DNA from 4 places in the Streptomyces sp. NPDC018026 genome. Region 1 is predicted to be linked to each of the others. Evidence: riboswitches for the same ligand, from Rfam matches in the RefSeq annotation. Region 1 holds a riboswitch; each other region holds the start of a gene.
The links. Region 1 has a riboswitch for cyclic di-AMP ahead of ACH4D3_RS15635 (transglycosylase SLT domain-containing protein). Riboswitches for the same ligand answer to the same signal wherever they lie in the genome.
Positions count from the first base shown of each region.

Region 2: linked by a shared signal. The riboswitch ahead of ACH4D3_RS26120 (M23 family metallopeptidase) and the one ahead of ACH4D3_RS15635 (transglycosylase SLT domain-containing protein) in region 1 are both predicted to bind cyclic di-AMP.
Region 3: linked by a shared signal. The riboswitch ahead of rpfA (resuscitation-promoting factor protein RpfA) and the one ahead of ACH4D3_RS15635 (transglycosylase SLT domain-containing protein) in region 1 are both predicted to bind cyclic di-AMP.
Region 4: linked by a shared signal. The riboswitch ahead of ACH4D3_RS04665 (peptidoglycan DD-metalloendopeptidase family protein) and the one ahead of ACH4D3_RS15635 (transglycosylase SLT domain-containing protein) in region 1 are both predicted to bind cyclic di-AMP.

Region 1 covers NZ_JBIRFY010000004.1:347,663-351,842, reverse strand. The annotation lists gene ACH4D3_RS15645 (outer membrane lipoprotein carrier protein LolA) at 1-159, opposite strand, end outside; gene ACH4D3_RS15640 (polyprenyl synthetase family protein) at 428-1,438, opposite strand; cyclic di-AMP (ydaO/yuaA leader) riboswitch at 2,050-2,253, shown strand; gene ACH4D3_RS15635 (transglycosylase SLT domain-containing protein) at 2,258-2,749, shown strand; gene ACH4D3_RS15630 (HAD family hydrolase) at 2,773-3,582, opposite strand; gene fahA (fumarylacetoacetase) at 3,989-4,180, shown strand, end outside.
Region 2 covers NZ_JBIRFY010000009.1:21,368-25,547, forward strand. The annotation lists gene ACH4D3_RS26110 (PrsW family intramembrane metalloprotease) at 1-282, shown strand, start outside; gene ACH4D3_RS26115 (aldo/keto reductase) at 310-1,254, opposite strand; gene ACH4D3_RS26120 (M23 family metallopeptidase) at 1,392-2,438, opposite strand; cyclic di-AMP (ydaO/yuaA leader) riboswitch at 2,450-2,605, opposite strand; gene ACH4D3_RS26125 (PP2C family protein-serine/threonine phosphatase) at 2,830-4,056, opposite strand.
Region 3 covers NZ_JBIRFY010000012.1:93,955-98,134, reverse strand. The annotation lists gene ACH4D3_RS30625 (cytochrome P450) at 1-255, shown strand, start outside; gene ACH4D3_RS30620 (transglycosylase family protein) at 399-1,436, shown strand; cyclic di-AMP (ydaO/yuaA leader) riboswitch at 1,620-1,786, shown strand; gene rpfA (resuscitation-promoting factor protein RpfA) at 1,790-2,518, shown strand; gene eno (phosphopyruvate hydratase) at 2,766-4,046, shown strand; gene divIC (cell division protein DivIC) at 4,155-4,180, shown strand, end outside.
Region 4 covers NZ_JBIRFY010000001.1:1,141,115-1,145,294, forward strand. The annotation lists gene ACH4D3_RS04650 (helix-turn-helix domain-containing protein) at 1-134, shown strand, start outside; gene ACH4D3_RS04655 (DUF6126 family protein) at 131-250, shown strand; gene ACH4D3_RS04660 (tyrosine-protein phosphatase) at 271-1,068, opposite strand; cyclic di-AMP (ydaO/yuaA leader) riboswitch at 1,494-1,651, shown strand; gene ACH4D3_RS04665 (peptidoglycan DD-metalloendopeptidase family protein) at 1,656-2,609, shown strand; gene ACH4D3_RS04670 (SGNH/GDSL hydrolase family protein) at 2,831-3,616, shown strand; gene ACH4D3_RS04675 (TetR/AcrR family transcriptional regulator) at 3,682-4,180, opposite strand, start outside.

The DNA of each region.
Region 1 (4,180 bases):
GTCGCCGGAGTCGGCGAGCGCGGGGACGAGCCCGATCGTCGCGGCCGCCACTCCCATCACCGCGACCGGGACGACGTACCGCGCGGCCTTGCGCCGTCCGGCCCGCAGCTCCTCGCCCTCCCCGGCGGTCGTGTTGTCGTCGGAATCGATCGGTGCCATGTGTGCCCTACCTCCGTCGTCGGCGGCGGCTGTCTCACGACCTCGCACTCGTTCACCCGTGAGCCGCCATTCTCACCCGAATCGGTGAGGATTGGTGTTTTTCCGTGGTGTCCATCTGACCAAATCCCCGGCGCACAGGCGTCAGACCGCGGGCTCAACTCCGCCTACTCCTGCGGGATGACACTCAGGGGTACCGGCTCCCCCGCCCCGTAGGGGCCGGCGGGGACCACGAGGCGGCGACGGACCGCGGGCGGCGGTCCGGCGGCGGTCAGCCGGCCCGGTGGACCACGGCGTCGCACAGCTCCACCAGCGCGGCCTTCGCGTCGCACTCCCGCAGCGGGGCCAGCGCCGCCCGGGCCTCCTCCGCGTACCGGACGGTGTCCCGGCGGGCCTGCTCCAGCGCGGGGTGGGCGCGCAGCAGGCGCAGCGCCTCGGCGTGCCGCGCGTCGTCGCTCAGGTCGGAGTCGAGCAGCTCGCACAGCGCGATGTCCTCGGCGAGACCCAGCCGGGCCGCCCGCTCGCGCAGCCGCAGTACGGGCAGGGTGGGGATGCCCTCGCGCAGGTCCGTGCCGGGCGTCTTGCCGGACTCGTCGGAGTCGGAGGCGATGTCCAGGACGTCGTCCGCGAGCTGGAAGGCGACGCCGAGCCGCTCGCCGTACTGGGTGAGGACGTCCACCACCGTCTCGTCGGCGCCGGACATCATCGCGCCGAACCGGCACGAGACCGCCACCAGGGAGCCCGTCTTGCCGCCCAGCACGTCCAGGTAGTGGTCGACCGGGTCGCGGCCGTCCTGCGGGCCGGCCGTCTCCAGGATCTGACCGGTGACCAGCCGTTCGAAGGCGAGGGCCTGGACCCGGACCGCCTCGGGGCCGAGGTCGGCGAGGATCTGGGAGGCGCGGGCGAACAGGAAGTCACCGGTGAGGACCGCGACCGAGTTGTCCCAGCGGGTGTTCGCACTGGGCACCCCGCGCCGCACGGCGGCCTCGTCCATCACGTCGTCGTGGTAGAGCGTGGCGAGGTGGGTCAGCTCCACGACCACGGCCGAGGGCACGATCCCGGGGGCGTAGGGGTCTCCGAACTGGGCCGAGAGCATCACCAGCAGCGGCCGGAACCGTTTCCCGCCGGCCCGCACCAGGTGCTGGGCGGCCTCCGTGATGAACGGCACCTCGCTTTTGGTTGCCTCAAGCAACCCTTCCTCGACAGCAACCAATCCGGCCTGGACATCGGCTTCCAGAGCCTGGTCCCGCACGCTCAGCCCGAACGGCCCGACGACGGTCACGAGGGGTCTCCTGTCTGCTGGTGTCTACTGGCGATTACCTGGTTTGTCGATAGGTCGCTGCCACCACTCAAGTCAGCGTATCCGGTCACGTTTCGATCACCGCTAGCGCCCACCGTTACAGGCTGGTCGGTATCGGATCATGAACGGTATGTTTTTGATCAGGTGATATGAGCAGATTTTGATTGATATCGCCAGAGGGGACGAGCCGGAGCCGGAGGGCGAACGGGCCGGAGCAGCCACCGAAGATCCCATCACTCCTCCCAACGGCCCGCACTTCGAGAACGTCACCCGATCGACACGCCCACCCCTCCCCCGCTGCCCGCGTCCTCCCGCTCGACACCCGAAGCCGTCCCCACCCGCGGCCGGTTGGCTCCCAGTTGGGGTTAATGCCCCATTTGCCGTGCTTGTTGAAGTCAGTGAGTTGGCTCACTCCGCGCAACCCACAGGCAACCCCGGCGGAACCTGTGCCCTCCCTTTGCCCCGCAAGCCAGTTGGGGATTGGCAGCAGCAAAGGATCAAGAGCCTCAAACGCCTCAGACCAAGGTCAACAGGCATGTTGGGTGATTCCTGCACTTGTTCCGGACATGTGCTCTCGCATACGTTCCCGGCCTGTCGGGTGGACGCCGAATCCTGCCACCGCCCGTCGCACAGTCATCCACCCAACAAACTCGCCGGCAGGAGCGGGGGACCCAGGTAAGTCGCCGCACCGGTCACCACCGGAGCGGCTCGGGGTGAAGCCGTACCCGTCAGGGCACGGCCGGGCACCTCCCCGCCCGAACCCGACAGCTCACCTCGTAGGCGTAAGGAGAGGGACACCGCATGTCTGCCAACGGTCAGAACCGACCCGCCCGCACCAGCCGCCTCGCCCGCAAGCTCGCCGTGGCCGGCACCGGTGCCGCGGTGCTCGCGCTGCCGCTCATCGGCGCCACCACCGCTTCCGCGGCCACCCCGGCCGCCGCCACGACCGCCACCACGGCGGCCACGGCCTACCCGGACAACCTCGACGGCTGGATCCGCGAGTCGCTCGACATCATGGCCCAGCACGGCATCCCCGGGACCTACGAGGGCATTCACCGCAACATCATGCGTGAGTCCTCCGGCAACCCGCTCGCCATCAACAACTGGGACATCAACGCCATCAACGGCACCCCGTCCAAGGGTCTGCTCCAGGTGATCGACCCGACCTTCCAGGCTTACCACGTCGAGGGCACCTCCTGGGACCCGTACGACCCGGTCGCCAACATCACCGCCGCCTGCAACTACGCGGCCGACCGCTACGGCTCGATGGACAACGTCTTCAGCGCCTACTGAGCCGTACACCGCCTGAACCTCGCCTAAGAGGTACCGAAGATCCGCTCGAGGACGACGGCCACGCCGTCGTCCTCGTTCGTCGTGGTGACCTCGTCGGCCACCGCCTTGAGTTCGGGGTGGGCGCCGGCCATGGCGACACCGTGGGCCGCCCACTGGAACATCGGGATGTCGTTGGGCATGTCCCCGAAGGCGATCGTCCGCCGCCGCTCCAGACCCAGGTGCTCGGCGGCCAGCGCCAGACCGGTGGCCTTGGTGATGCCGCAGGGCTGGAGCTCCACCGTGCCGGGCCCCGACATGGTGACCGTCGCGAGGGAGCCGACCACCGCGCGAGCCGTCGCCGCCAGTTCGTCGTCGGTCAGGTCGGGGTGGCGCAGCAGCACCTTGCTGATCGGCGTGGACCACAGCTGGGCACGCCGCTCGACACGCACCGCGGGCAGCGTCGGGTGGGGCATCAGGTAGCCCGGCTCGATGAGCGTCAGCCCGTCGACGCCGTCCTGGTCCACGGCCGCGTGCACCTGGCCCACCTCGGCCTCGATCTTGCCGAGCGCGGTCTCGGCCAGCTCCCGGTCCAGGGTGACCGACCACAGCATCCGGTGCGCGCCGGCGTCGTACACCTGCGCGCCCTGTCCGCACACCGCGAGCCCCGTGCAGCCGAGCCGGTCGAGCAGGGAGCGCACCCGGGGTGCCGGCCGCCCCGTCACCACCAGGTGCCGCGCACCGGCCCCGGCGACCCGCGCCAGCGCGGCCAGCGACCGGTCGGAGACGGTGTCGTCGCCTCGGAGCAGCGTGCCGTCCAGGTCGGTGGCGACGAGTGAATACGCGGTGCGGTCCATGATCAGAGAATACGGACACCGCACCCGTCCGACTCACCCGTGACCGCTTCCGAACGAGGGCGTAGCGAGTGCGCTCGAACCCGCACGGCGTTGCAAGACGACGCCCGATGATGTCCGATGATGTCCGAAACCTGACACATCATCGGCTAAAGCCGATTCAAGGCCTGTGCACCGGGTTGGCAGCGGCAGGGCACACCACCTGCCCTCCGGGCGCTCCCGGCGGCGTCTTCCGTCTCCGAACCCGGACCGGGCGCCGCCGCCTTCGGCGGTACTGCCCAAGAGCGGCACGTCACCCGTAACGTGTGGCCGACCGCGTGTGTCACGTGACGCACCCCGATCACGTGACACAACGGCACACACGGCGCGCACGGCGCACATGGCGAGCACGAAAGCGAGGCAGCACCCGATGCCCCCCTTCGATGTCCCCGAGGGCGACCCCTTCGGCCCGCACAACCTTCCGTACGGCGTGTTCTCGATCCCCGGCTCGGCCGACCGGGCGGACCGGACGGTGGGTGTCCGGCTGGGCGACCACGTCCTCGACGCGGGGGCGGCGGCCCACGCGCTCGGCTCGCCGTACGCGGCCCTCCTCGCGCAGCCC
Region 2 (4,180 bases), on a different contig from region 1:
GCACTGCTGGACGTCCTGTGGCACCTGCGGGACCTCGCCCGCCCGGCCCTGGACCACGCGGCCCGCGCCACCGCCCCACCGCCGGTGCCGATACCGATGCCGCCGTGGGCGTATCCGTACGGCGGCACGCACGGCACACACGGCGCGTACGGCGCGTACGGCCCCCGCACCGCACCCGGTCCTTACGCTGCGCAGGCCCCCTACGCCACACAGGCCCCGCACAACCCGTACCTGCCGCCGTACCACCCGTACGGACCTACGCCCGGCCCGCACCGGCCGTAGATCCGCGACGCGACGCGCCGCGCCCGCTCAGGCGGACGCCCGGGTCAGCCTCCCCACCTCGTCCTCCGTCAGGCTCAGTTCGGCCACGCCCAGCAGCGCCGGGAGCTGCTCCACCGTGCGCGCGGAGGCGATCGGCGCCGCCACCGTCGGCCGGGCGGCCAGCCAGGCGAGGGCGACGGTGGCGACGGGAGCGTCGTGGGCCGCGGCGATCTCGTCCAGGGCGGCCAGCACCCGGCGGCCCCGCTCGGTCTCCAGGTGCTTGGCCGCACCGCCCGCCCGCGGGCTGTCCACCTCCGTGCCGGGCCGGTACTTGCCGGTGAGGAAACCGGACGCGAGGGCGTAGTACGGCACGGCGGCGAGACCGGCCTGCTCGGCGAGGTCGCGCAGTTCGCCCTCGTACGTGTCGCGGGAGACCAGGTTGTAGTGCGGCTGGAGGGCGACGTACCGGGCGAGGCCCTCGCGGTCGGAGAACTCCAGGGACGCCGCGAGCCGCTCGGCGGAGATGTTGGAGGCGGCGATGTGCCGCACCTTTCCGGCCTTCACCAGCGCGTCGAGCGCGCCGACGATCTCCTCGACCGGCACCTCGGGCTTGTCGAAGTGGGTGTAGTACAGGTCGATGTGATCGGTGCCCAGGCGGCGCAGCGAGGCGTCGGCCGCGGCCCTGATGTTCGCGGCGGACAGGCCCGGGTACTCGGGGTGCTGGCTGACCTTGGTGGCGAGGACGACGTCGTCACGGTTGCCGCGGGCCGCGAACCACTGGCCGAGGACGGTCTCGGACTCGCCGCCGCTGTTGCCGTCGACCCAGGCGGAGTAGGAGTCGGCGGTGTCGACGAAGTTGCCGCCGGCCGCCGTGTAGGCGTCCAGGACGGCGAAGGACCGGTCCCGGTCGGCGGTCCAGCCGAAGACGTTGCCGCCGAGGGCGAGGGGGAAGACCGCCAGGTCGGAGGAGCCGAGCTTGCGCAGAGAAGTCATGTAGGGACTCAACGACCGCGCCGGAGCGGGCGATTCTGGCAGGCGGGCAAAATTTCCCGCGAACCGGCAGCCCTGACGTCGGGGGGTCGCCGTCAGGACCGCCGGGGTTCAGCGGGGTGCGTCGGGGGCGGGGCGGATCAGGGGGTGAGCCCCTTGCTCTGCAGCCAGGCCATCGGGTCGATGCCGCTGCCGCCGTCGGTGTGGACCTCGAGGTGGAGGTGGGCGCCGGTGACGTTGCCGGTGGCGCCGACGCGGCCGATGACGTCACCGGTGGTGACCTGCTGGCCGACGCTGACGTTGATGGAGGACTGGTGCGCGTACCAGAGCTCGGTGCCGTCGTCGAGGGTGAGCACGGTCTTGTAGCCGTACGACCCGTCCCAGCCGGCCGACGTGATGGTGCCGCTGTGCACCGCCTTGAGCAGCGTGCCCGTGGGGGCGGCGAAGTCGAGGCCGGTGTGGTGGCCGGAGGCCCAGAGGGAGCCGGCCTGGTTGAACGTGGAGGAGATCGTGTACGAGGAGGTCGGCAGCGTGAACTGCTTGGCCAGCTTCGCGAGCCGCTCGGCCTCGGCCTTCTTCGCGGCCTCCTCCTCCGCCTTCTTCTTGGCGGCGGCGGCCTTCTCCTCGGCCTCCTTCTCCGCCTTGGCGGCGGCTTCCGCGGCCTTCTTCTCGGCCGCGGCGGCGGCTTCTTCGGCGGCCTTGGTCTCGACCTGCGCCTGCTGCTGCTCGGCCTGCGCCATGATCCGGGCCCGCAGCGACTCGCCGGCGCCGGTGGTGTCGGCGCCCTCCGCGCTGTCGGCGGCGACGGCCTGGGTGATGCCGCTGAGCGGGGTGGCGGAACCCTCGGGCTCCGGCGCCTCGTCGTCGCTCCCGGGCATGAGCGAGCCGACGTTCGGCAGGTCCGGCATGGAGATGGACACCGGGGGCTTGCCGGTCTGCGCGCTGGCCATGCCGCCCGCTCCGACGGCGGCTATGACACCGACGCCGAGGACGGTGGAGCTGCGGGCGAGTCCGCCGCGCTGCTTGGCCACGCGGTGCCGGCCGCGTACGGGGCGGATGGATTCCGCGGTGGGATTCCACTCCTCCCAGGGGCCCTCTTCGGTGCGGTAGCCGTCGTAGCCGAAGGTGTCGGTGCCGTGCCCACTGGGCGCGGACGGGGCCTCGGGGGCAGGCCGGTTGGACGCCACGTGGGCGTACTCCTTTCCTTCCTTTCGCCTACCGGGTTAGCTGACGGGTTCGGAGCAGGAAGGTCTCCTACGGGTGTCTGCCGACCGTTTTCCACGGCGGCATACGCCCGATTCACCCCAATGTGGTGGTTCCCCGGTTCCCTTGCGGGATTCGGCGCGTGCGCACGGAGCCGCCTTCTGTGACGGCTGGGACGACCGCGCTGCGTTATCGAACGTTAATAGACGCGAGGCTCCGATTCCAAGCCGTTCCTCTTGATCATTACCGAATACGGCCGGGACGTACGCCTCACGACCGGTGAAAACCGGGCGAGTTGACCCGGCCTCGGTATTCCCTCTCGCGCCAGTTTCTTCTGACGGTGTATCAGTTGTTATGCGGAGGGGGGTCGCGCTGTCACGGCTCGTGACAATGATCATGATCACCGCGCCGGGGGCGCCGGACGGCGAGCAGTGCCATGTCGTCCGCCATGCCGCCCCCGGAGTGCCGGCGCACGTCCTCGGCGAGGGTGGCGAGCAGGGTCGCCGGATGCGGGAAGACGCGGCCGGTCAGCCGCGCCTGCGGATCGTAGAACTCGCCCTTCGCGTCCCGGGCTTCGGTCAGCCCGTCGGTGTAGAGCAGCAGTGTGGCCCCGCCGGGGAAGGGGGCCTCCTCCGCCCGGTCGGGCCACACTCCCAGCTCGCCCATGCCGAGCGGCAGCGCCGACTCGTGGGCGGGCAGCGGGCCGAGGGTGCCGTCGGCGTAGAGCAGCAGGGGCGGCGGATGGCCGCGGTTGACGATGCGGACGGTGCCGCCGCCGTGCGGGAGTTCGGCGAGGACGGCGGTGGTGAAGCCCTCGAAGGCGTCCAGTCCGTCGCGTCGGGTGCCCTCGCGCGCCAGCGCCCGCTCCAGGCGCTGTGCCACCGCCTCCAGCGTCGCCTCCTGCTCGGCCGCCTCCCGGAACGCGCCGATCACGACGGCGACGGCGGCCACCGCACCCATGCCCTTGCCGCGCACGTCCCCGACGATGAGCCGGACGCCGCGGGCGCTGTCCTGCACCGCGTACAGGTCGCCGCCGATGAAGGCGTCGGCCTGCGCGGCCTCGTAGCAGACGGCGATCTCGAAGCCCGCGATCCGCTCGGCGGGTTCGGGCAGGACGGCGCGCTGGGCGGCCTCGGCGATCTCACGGACGGAGACGAGGCGCTCGCTGCTGCGGCGGACCATGCCGTTCACGAGGACGGCGAGTACGGCGACCGTGGCGATGGTGATCAGCTCGGTGAGGGAGTCGACGTAGTGGATGACGCCCTTGCCGAGCTGCAGCCCGATGACCGCGGCGACCACGGCGACGCCGGTGAGCGCCGTGCCGCGCCGCGAGTAGAGCGGGGCGGCGATCAGGGGCGCGGCCGTGTAGAGGGGTCCGGCGGTGAAGTATCTCGGGGTGAAGATGTCGTACAGGATGGCGACGACGATCAGCAGCACGGGGAGCGCGTGCACGAAGGCCCGCCCGTACCCGGTCCGCCGGACTGGCGGTGGCCCGGAGGGCGGCACGGGCAGCGCCTCGTCGCCGAGCCCGAGACCCGGGTCGGGCACGGGATCGCCGGGGAGCCGGCCACCGGCTCTGGCGGCCGCTCCCTCGTCGTCCACGTCACCTGGCCGCACCACTCGTCTCCCGCCGCCCCGCGCGTCCGCGCCGCTTGCCGTCCCGCACTCCAGGGTTCCGGGGGCGGGGACGGGCGGCGAGCGGTGAGGGGCCGACCGGATGACACGG
Region 3 (4,180 bases), on a different contig from region 1:
TCACGCCGCGACAGCCAGCACCTCGGGTACGGCCACGGCATCCACTACTGCCTCGGCGCCCCGCTCGCCCGGCTGGAGGGGCAGACCGCGCTGGCCACGCTGCTGACCCGGCTGCCGGACCTCCGCCTCGCCGCGGACCCGGCCGAACTCCGGTGGCGCGGCGGCCTCATCATGCGAGGTCTGCGCACCTTGCCCGTCTCGTTCACACCGCCCGCGTCACCGGTGGGCAACGGTCCGTCGCCGACGCAAAAGTGACACGCGCTCAACTCTGTGATCTTCACGTGATCTGCGCGGCATGAACTTGTGACAAGCGATGATCTCCCTATACGTTCACGGATCAGCGTGGTGTCGAGCGTCAACCGCCGCGCGGTCCCCGTCGTCTCGTGAAAGGTCGTCGCATGCTCTCCGGGAACGGTCGTCACCGCCGCCCCCGCCAGGCACCCGCACTGGTCGTCGCCGCCGGAGTGACCGGCTCCGCCATCGCGATCCCGCTGCTCGGTGCCACCGGTGCCCACGCGGCCGGCTCGGCGAACTGGGACCAGGTCGCCGAGTGCGAGACCGGCGGCGCCTGGAGCCAGAACAGCGGCAACGGGTACTACGGCGGCCTGCAGCTGTCCCAGGAGGCCTGGGAGCAGTACGGCGGCCTGGACTACGCCCCCAGCGCCGACCAGGCCAGTCGCTCCCAGCAGATAGGAATCGCCGAGAAGATGCACGCGGACCAGGGCATCGCCGCCTGGCCGACCTGTGGTCTGCTCGCCGGTCTGGGCAATGGCCCCGGTGTCACGGACGGTGGCTCCGGCTCGGCCGGTGACGGGGCGTCGGAAGGTTCGGACGCCTCGGGGGAGCAGGGCACCACCAAGTCGTCCGAATCGCCCGCGCCCACCGAATCGCCCGAGACATCCGAGTCGTCGGAGTCGTCCGACTCGACCGGCTCGTCCGAGACGTCGGAGTCGACGTCCGGTGCGTCCTCTTCGTCCCCTTCGCCCTCTTCTTCGGCTTCCTCGTCGCCTGACGCCCCGTCCGACGGTTCCGGCGGCGCTTCGGGCGACTCGTCCGACGGTGCGGATCAATCCACCAAGCCGGACACTTCAACCGAATCCGACCCCTCCGCCAGTGCCGAACCGCAGGGCACCGAGGGCTCGTCCGGCTCCGGCAAGCACCGCGGCGGCAGCGCGGACGAGGATGCGGCGGGGGAGGGCCGTACGGACCCGGCGACGGGCCGGCACGCCTCGCGCGACGGTGACGAGCGAGAGGCCGGGGACGGGCGTTACGTCGTCCGCACCGGCGACACTCTCTGGGGCATCGCCGACTCCCTTGACGTCGACGGCGGGTGGTACGCGCTCTACGCCGGCAACGAGACCGTCGTCGGCGCCGACCCCGACCACATCCTGCCCGGTCAGACGCTCACGGTCACGGGCGAATCGGGCGAAAAGTAGGGGGAGTTCGCGTCACGGTTAGAGACCGTATGTCCCTTTTGGATCTCGTGAGAGATAGGTCTCAGAAGCCGTGATCGTCTTTGAAAATCCGCGGAGCGCGTGTCTACGGTCATGACCGCTCGCCACCGCGGGCCCCGACAGCCGCAACGCCGAATCCTGCCAGCGGCCGTACGGGAACAGTCGTCGCGTCAAGCGCCGCAGGCAGGAGCGGGGGACCCAAGGTAAGTGCCGCACCGGGCAGTTGAGCCGGAGCGGCTAGGGGTGAAGCCGAGTTCCGCGAGGAACCCGGCCGGGCAACTCAACCGGCCCGAACCCGACAGCTCACCTCGCAGGCGTCGGTGAGGGGATCAACCATGCTGTTTTCCGGCAAGGGCAAGCACCGTCGTCCGTCCAAGGCCACCCGTGTCATCGCCGTCGCCGGTGTCACCGGTGCCGCCGTCGCCGCCCCGCTGATGGCGGCCGGCAACGCCTCCGCCGCCACCGCGTCCGAGTGGGACGCCGTCGCCCAGTGCGAGTCCGGCGGCAACTGGTCCATCAACACCGGCAACGGCTACTACGGCGGTCTGCAGTTCTCCGCCTCCACCTGGGCCGCCTACGGCGGTACGCAGTACGCCTCCAGCGCCGACCAGGCGAGCAAGTCTCAGCAGATCGAGATAGCCGAGAAGGTCCTCGCGGGCCAGGGCAAGGGTGCCTGGCCGGTCTGCGGCACCGGCCTGTCGGGCGCCGCGTACACCGGTGGCGGTTCGCAGGACAGCGGCTCCGGCAGCTCCGAGAGCTCGCAGAGCCAGAGCAGCGGCTCCACCGCCGAGCGCTCCACCGAGCAGAAGGCCTCCCGCTCCTCCGAGCGCCCGGCCGCCGAGCCGAAGGCCGAGAAGCCCGCCAAGAAGACCGTCACCACCCCGACCGGCAAGAAGGTCGAGAAGGGCGACGGCGAGTACAAGGTCGTCAAGGGCGACACCCTCAGCTCGATCGCCGAGGAGCACGACGTCAAGGGCGGCTGGGCGAAGCTGTTCAAGCTGAACGACGACATCGTCGAAGACGCCGACCTGATCTACCCGGGCCAGCAGCTGCACCTGAAGTAAGCGGCGGCGGCCCCGCGACTCCCGCCCCGGTGCGTGTTCCCCCGTACGCACCGGGGCGGGACTTTCATGTTCCGCCTTTGTTCCGTTCGGAAACAATTTACTCTCGGTTCTGTCCAGCGGGTGGGCGATCGGCTGGCCGATCGTCCGGAGCCGGTTAGGCTCGGTCCCGCAGAGCCGTCGCGGTCCCTCGGGACCGCGGCAGACCGTAGCGTCACAGTGAAGCGTCACATTGAAGAAGGAGATGCTCGTGCCGTCCATCGACGTCGTCGTAGCCCGGGAAATCCTGGACTCCCGAGGCAACCCCACGGTCGAGGTCGAGGTCGGCCTCGACGACGGCAGCACGGGTCGTGCCGCCGTTCCGTCCGGCGCCTCCACCGGTGCCTTCGAGGCCATCGAACTGCGTGACGGCGACCCGAGCCGTTACCTCGGCAAGGGCGTCGAGAAGGCCGTGCTGGCCGTCATCGAGCAGATCGGCCCGGAGCTGGTCGGCTACGACGCCACCGAGCAGCGCCTGATCGACCAGGCCATGTTCGACCTGGACGCCACCGACAACAAGGGCTCGCTCGGCGCCAACGCCATCCTCGGCGTCTCCCTCGCCGTCGCCCACGCCGCCTCCGAGGCCAGCGACCTGCCGCTGTTCCGCTACCTGGGCGGCCCCAACGCGCACCTGCTGCCGGTGCCGATGATGAACATCCTGAACGGCGGCTCGCACGCCGACTCCAACGTGGACATCCAGGAGTTCATGATCGCCCCGATCGGCGCGGAGTCCTTCTCCGAGGCCCTGCGCTGGGGCGCCGAGGTCTACCACACCCTCAAGAAGGTCCTGAAGAACAAGGGCCTGGCCACCGGCCTCGGCGACGAGGGCGGCTTCGCCCCGAACCTCGGCTCCAACCGCGAGGCCCTCGACCTCATCCTCGAGGCGATCAAGGAGGCCGGCTACACCCCCGGCGAGCAGATCGCCCTCGCGCTCGACGTGGCCGCGTCCGAGTTCTACAAGGACGGCGCCTACAGCTTCGAGGGCAAGACGCGCTCCGCCGCCGAGATGACCGAGTACTACGCCGAGCTGGTCGAGGCGTACCCGCTGGTCTCCATCGAGGACCCGCTGTTCGAGGACGACTGGGACGGCTGGAACACCATCACCGCCAAGCTCGGTGACAAGGTCCAGCTGGTCGGCGACGACCTGTTCGTCACCAACCCGGAGCGCCTGGCCCGCGGCATCGAGGAGAACTCGGCCAACGCCCTGCTCGTCAAGGTCAACCAGATCGGTTCGCTGACCGAGACCCTGGACGCCGTCGAGCTGGCCCAGCGCAACGGCTTCAAGTGCATGATGTCCCACCGCTCCGGCGAGACCGAGGACGTCACCATCGCCGACCTGGCCGTCGCCACCAACTGCGGCCAGATCAAGACCGGCGCCCCGGCCCGCTCCGAGCGCGTCGCCAAGTACAACCAGCTGCTGCGCATCGAGGAGATCCTCGACGACGCCGCGGTGTACGCCGGCCGCAGCGCCTTCCCGCGGTTCAAGGGCTGAGCGCCACCCGGTAAGGCCCCGTAAGAGGCAGCGTCGTACGTACGTCCCCGTATCCGGTCCCGTACCGTGTGCGGGGACGTACGCGCGTGCACGGGAGGCGGAGACCAGATGGCCGTGAAGGACCGGGACCGTTT
Region 4 (4,180 bases), on a different contig from region 1:
ACTTCGACTCGATGACCCCGCACCGGATCGCCGCGCAGGACCCCGACGGGGTCGAGCTGCTGTTCGTCCACACCCTGCTGCAGAGCCCGACGGCCGCCCTGTGCCTCGGCCCGACCCCTGGAGAGACGCCATGAGCACCATGCAGGAGAAGTTCCCGCGCGCCCTGTGGGTGCGGCTGGTCATCTACATCGCCCTGGGGCACGTCTTCGGCGGCTTCCTCTACCTGCTGTTCGAGGTGGGCGCCAAGTAGCGCCGCCACGGGCGGGTGGCTCAGTCCAGCATCCGCTCGCGCAGCCGCTCCCGGGTCCCGGGAGTGAGCCGCAGGCCCTGCTCCAGGTAGGCGTCGACGCCGCCCCACGTCTCCTCGACGGTCTCGAAGGCCGCCGCCAGGTACTCGGCGCGCGCGTCGAACAGCGGACCGAGCAGCTCCATGACCTCGGGGGAGTAGGCGGAGGCGGCGGAGCCGCTGCGGCGCACCTTGTAGCGGCGGTGCGCGGCGTTCGACTTCAGGTAGTCCTCGACGACGGCCTCGCGCTCGACACCCAGGGCGAGCAGGGTGACGGCGATCGACAGGCCCGCGCGGTCCTTCCCGGCGGCGCAGTGCATCAAGGCCGGGACGCTGTCCTCGGCGAGCGCGTGCAGGATGCGGGAGTGCTCCGCGGTGCGCTCCGTGACGATCGCGCGGTAGGAGGCGATCATCCGGTCCGCGGCCCTGCCGTCGGCCAGGATCCCGCGCAGCTGGTCGAGGTCGCCGTCGCGGACCATCTTCCAGAACTCGGCGCCGTCGGCCGGGTCGCTCAGCGGCAGGTTCACATTGCGCACGCCCGGCAGGTCGACGTCCGGGCCCTCCAGCTTCTGGTCGGCCGCGTTGCGGAAGTCGAAGATCGTGTGCAGGCCCAGCGAGGCCAGGAACGCGGCGTCCTCCCCGGTGGCGTGAGCCAGGTGACCGCTGCGGAACAGCACCCCCTGCCGCACCCGCCGCCCGTCCACGGTGGGCAGTCCGCCCACGTCCCGGAAGTTGCGCACACCGGTCAGCTCGGGTTCGGTCGACGGGACCTGCTGCGTCACGGGGGCTCCTCCCACTCCGCCCCGCCGCCGCTGCTCGCCGGCGGGCTCCACCCGACGATACGGCATCACCTGTGCGCGAAATGGCGCCCCGAGGCATATTCCGCTCCAATAAGAGCCTTCTGTCCGAATTGGCGGCCTTGATGACAAGTGGCCCTGAAATGGCGGAGGGTGAATGAGAGGCGCGTGAGCAGCGTCATATCCGTGACCGTGCGTTGCCCGTCATGTTCACGTAATTCAAGTGTTTCTCAAGGGGCTTCAAGTAAAAGCGCGCGGTGGAAATCGACGCAGGGTTACCGGATATTCCCGTAAAGGATCAATCGGAACACCTGTCGGGGCAACCCCTCGCTTGTCCCTGTGCGTCTTGGTCCCTTACGTTCACCACCGATCCGGACGGACGCCTAATCCTGCCGCCGACCGGAGCCCGCACTCATCGACCACCCGTACACGGCAGGAGCGGGGGACCCACAGGTAGAACTGCCTGTTCCGGTTCCCGGAACGGCTTGGGGTAAAGCCGCGTTTCGGCGCGGCCGGGCATCTCCAGCCCGCACCCGACAGCTCACCTCGCAGGCGCCGGAGAGGAATTCGCCATGCCCGCGAAGGGTAAGCACCGCCGTACCAGGGCCATGCGCCTGACCCGCACCATCGCCGTCGCCGGGACCGGTGGCGCCGCGCTCGCGCTCCCGCTGATGGGTGCCGCCGCCGCCAACGCCGCCCCCGCGCACTCCGTTTCCGAGCAGGCCGTGCAGTCCGTTCCGGCGTCGGCCAAGAAGGCCGCCGCCGAGAAGAACTCCGACTCGCACACCTACACCGTGAAGAGCGGCGACTACCTCTCGAAGATCGCCGACGAGCAGGACGTCGACGGCGGCTGGAAGAAGCTCTACGCGGACAACCGCGAGGCCGTCGGTTCCGACCCGTCGCTGATCCACCCCGGCCTCAAGCTCTCGATCGGCGGCCAGGCCGCCAAGTCGTCGGCGCCGTCCTCCGCGCAGTCGCAGAAGCCCGCGCAGAAGTCCGCCGAGAAGCCTGCCGAGAAGTCCGTCGAGAAGTCCGCCGCCGCGAAGCCGGCCGAGAAGTCGACGGATGCCGAGAAGGCCTCCTCCTCGGACACCGGCAGCCAGTCCACGGGCACCACCAGCGGCTACACCTCCCCCGTCGCGGGCGGCACCGTCGGCACCCCGTACCACCAGTCCGGCAGCATGTGGTCCAGCGGCTACCACACCGGCACCGACTTCGTCGTCCCGACCGGCACCTCCCTCAAGGCCGTCGGCGCGGGCACCGTCGTCTCCGCCGGCTGGGGCGGCGCGTACGGCAACCAGGTCGTCATCCAGCTCGCCGACGGCCACTACGCCCAGTACGCCCACCTCTCCTCGCTCTCCGTCTCCGCCGGTCAGTCGGTGACGGCGGGTCAGCAGGTCGGCCTCTCGGGTGCCACCGGCAACGTGACCGGCCCGCACCTGCACTTCGAGATCCGCACCACGCCGGACTACGGCTCGGACATCGACCCGCTGGCGTTCCTGCGCTCGCACGGCGTCTCCGTCTGACGACCGGTTCCGCCGCGCGGCCTCCGCGCCCCGAAGGCCGGACCCCGATCCCCGGGTCCGGCCTTCGGTGTGTCCGGACCCGGCGTATTCCGGAATTGACGAATACTTTAGGCGTGGCCTTTCTCACCGCCCGTCAATCCCTTCCTACGGTCGCGTAGGTCACATTCCAGGGTGAATCATGGGCCGATGTGGCAGACGATTCGAAGAGTGACAGCAGAGCAGTGATCGGGTCGTACGTGGCGGTGGGGGACAGCTTCACCGAGGGCGTCGGCGACCACGGCCCCGACGGGGCGTTCGTCGGCTGGGCCGACCGGCTCGCCGTACTGCTCGCGGACCGGCGCCCCGAGGGCGACTTCACGTACACGAACCTCGCCGTGCGCGGCAGGCTCCTCGACCAGATCGTGGCGGAACAGCTCCCGCGGGTCGTCGGACTCGCGCCGGACCTCGTCTCGTTCGCGGCCGGCGGCAACGACATCCTGCGGCCCGGCACCGATCCCGACGAGGTCGCCGAGCGGTTCGAGCTGGCGGTGGCCGCGCTGACCGCCGCGGCCGGAACCGTCCTGGTGACCACCGGGTTCGACACCCGCGGGGTGCCCGTCCTCAAGCACCTGCGCGGCAAGATCGCCACGTACAACGGGCACGTCCGCGCCATCGCCGACCGCTACGGCTGCCCGGTGCTCGACCTGTGGTCGCTGCGGAGCGTCCAGGACCGCAGGGCGTGGGACGCCGACCGGCTGCACCTGTCGCCGGAGGGGCACACCCGGGTGGCGCTGCGCGCGGGGCAGGCCCTGGGCCTGCGCGTCCCGGCCGACCCGGACCAGCCCTGGTCGCCCCTGCCGCCGCGCGGCACGCTCGACGTACGGCGCGACGACGTGCACTGGGCGCGCGAGTACCTGGTGCCGTGGATCGGGCGCCGGCTGCGGGGCGAGTCGTCGGGCGACCACGTGACGGCCAAGGGGACGCTGTCGCCGGACGACATCAAGACGCGGATCGCCTCGGTGGCCTGACGCGACGGCCGGTGCTGTCCCGGCGCGGGGGCGGTGCACCGGCGGGGCCGGTGTCCCGGCGGGCGCTAACGCCGCGTCGTCGCTGTCAACGCCGCCCGCTCCAGGCCCAGTTCCCGGGCAAGGGCGTCGTCCACCCACTCCTGCGCCCGGGCCCGCGAGACCGTGCCCGTGTACGAGGTGAGCTGCACCGCCAGCCCGTCCAGCAACGCGGTCAGCCGCAGGGCCGCGGCGTCCGGCTCGGGACAGGAGAACTCACCGGCGGCCACCCCCTCGGCGATGACCCCGGCGATCGCCGCCTTCCACTGGCGGTCCAGCTCGCGCGTGACCTCCCGCAGCGCGGGCTCGCGCGGCGCCGCCGCCCAGCCCTCGATCCACAGCCGCCAGCCCTTGGCCGGCCCGGTCGGCGCGTACCACCGCACGGCCGCCCGCAGACGGCGCAGCGCCGACGTACGACGGGCGAGCAGCCCCCGCAGATGGGCCAGGTCGTCCTCGGCGGCATGCGTGAACGCGGCGGCGACCAGGCGCTCCTTCGTGGAGAAGTGATAGAGCACCAGGGCGTTGCTG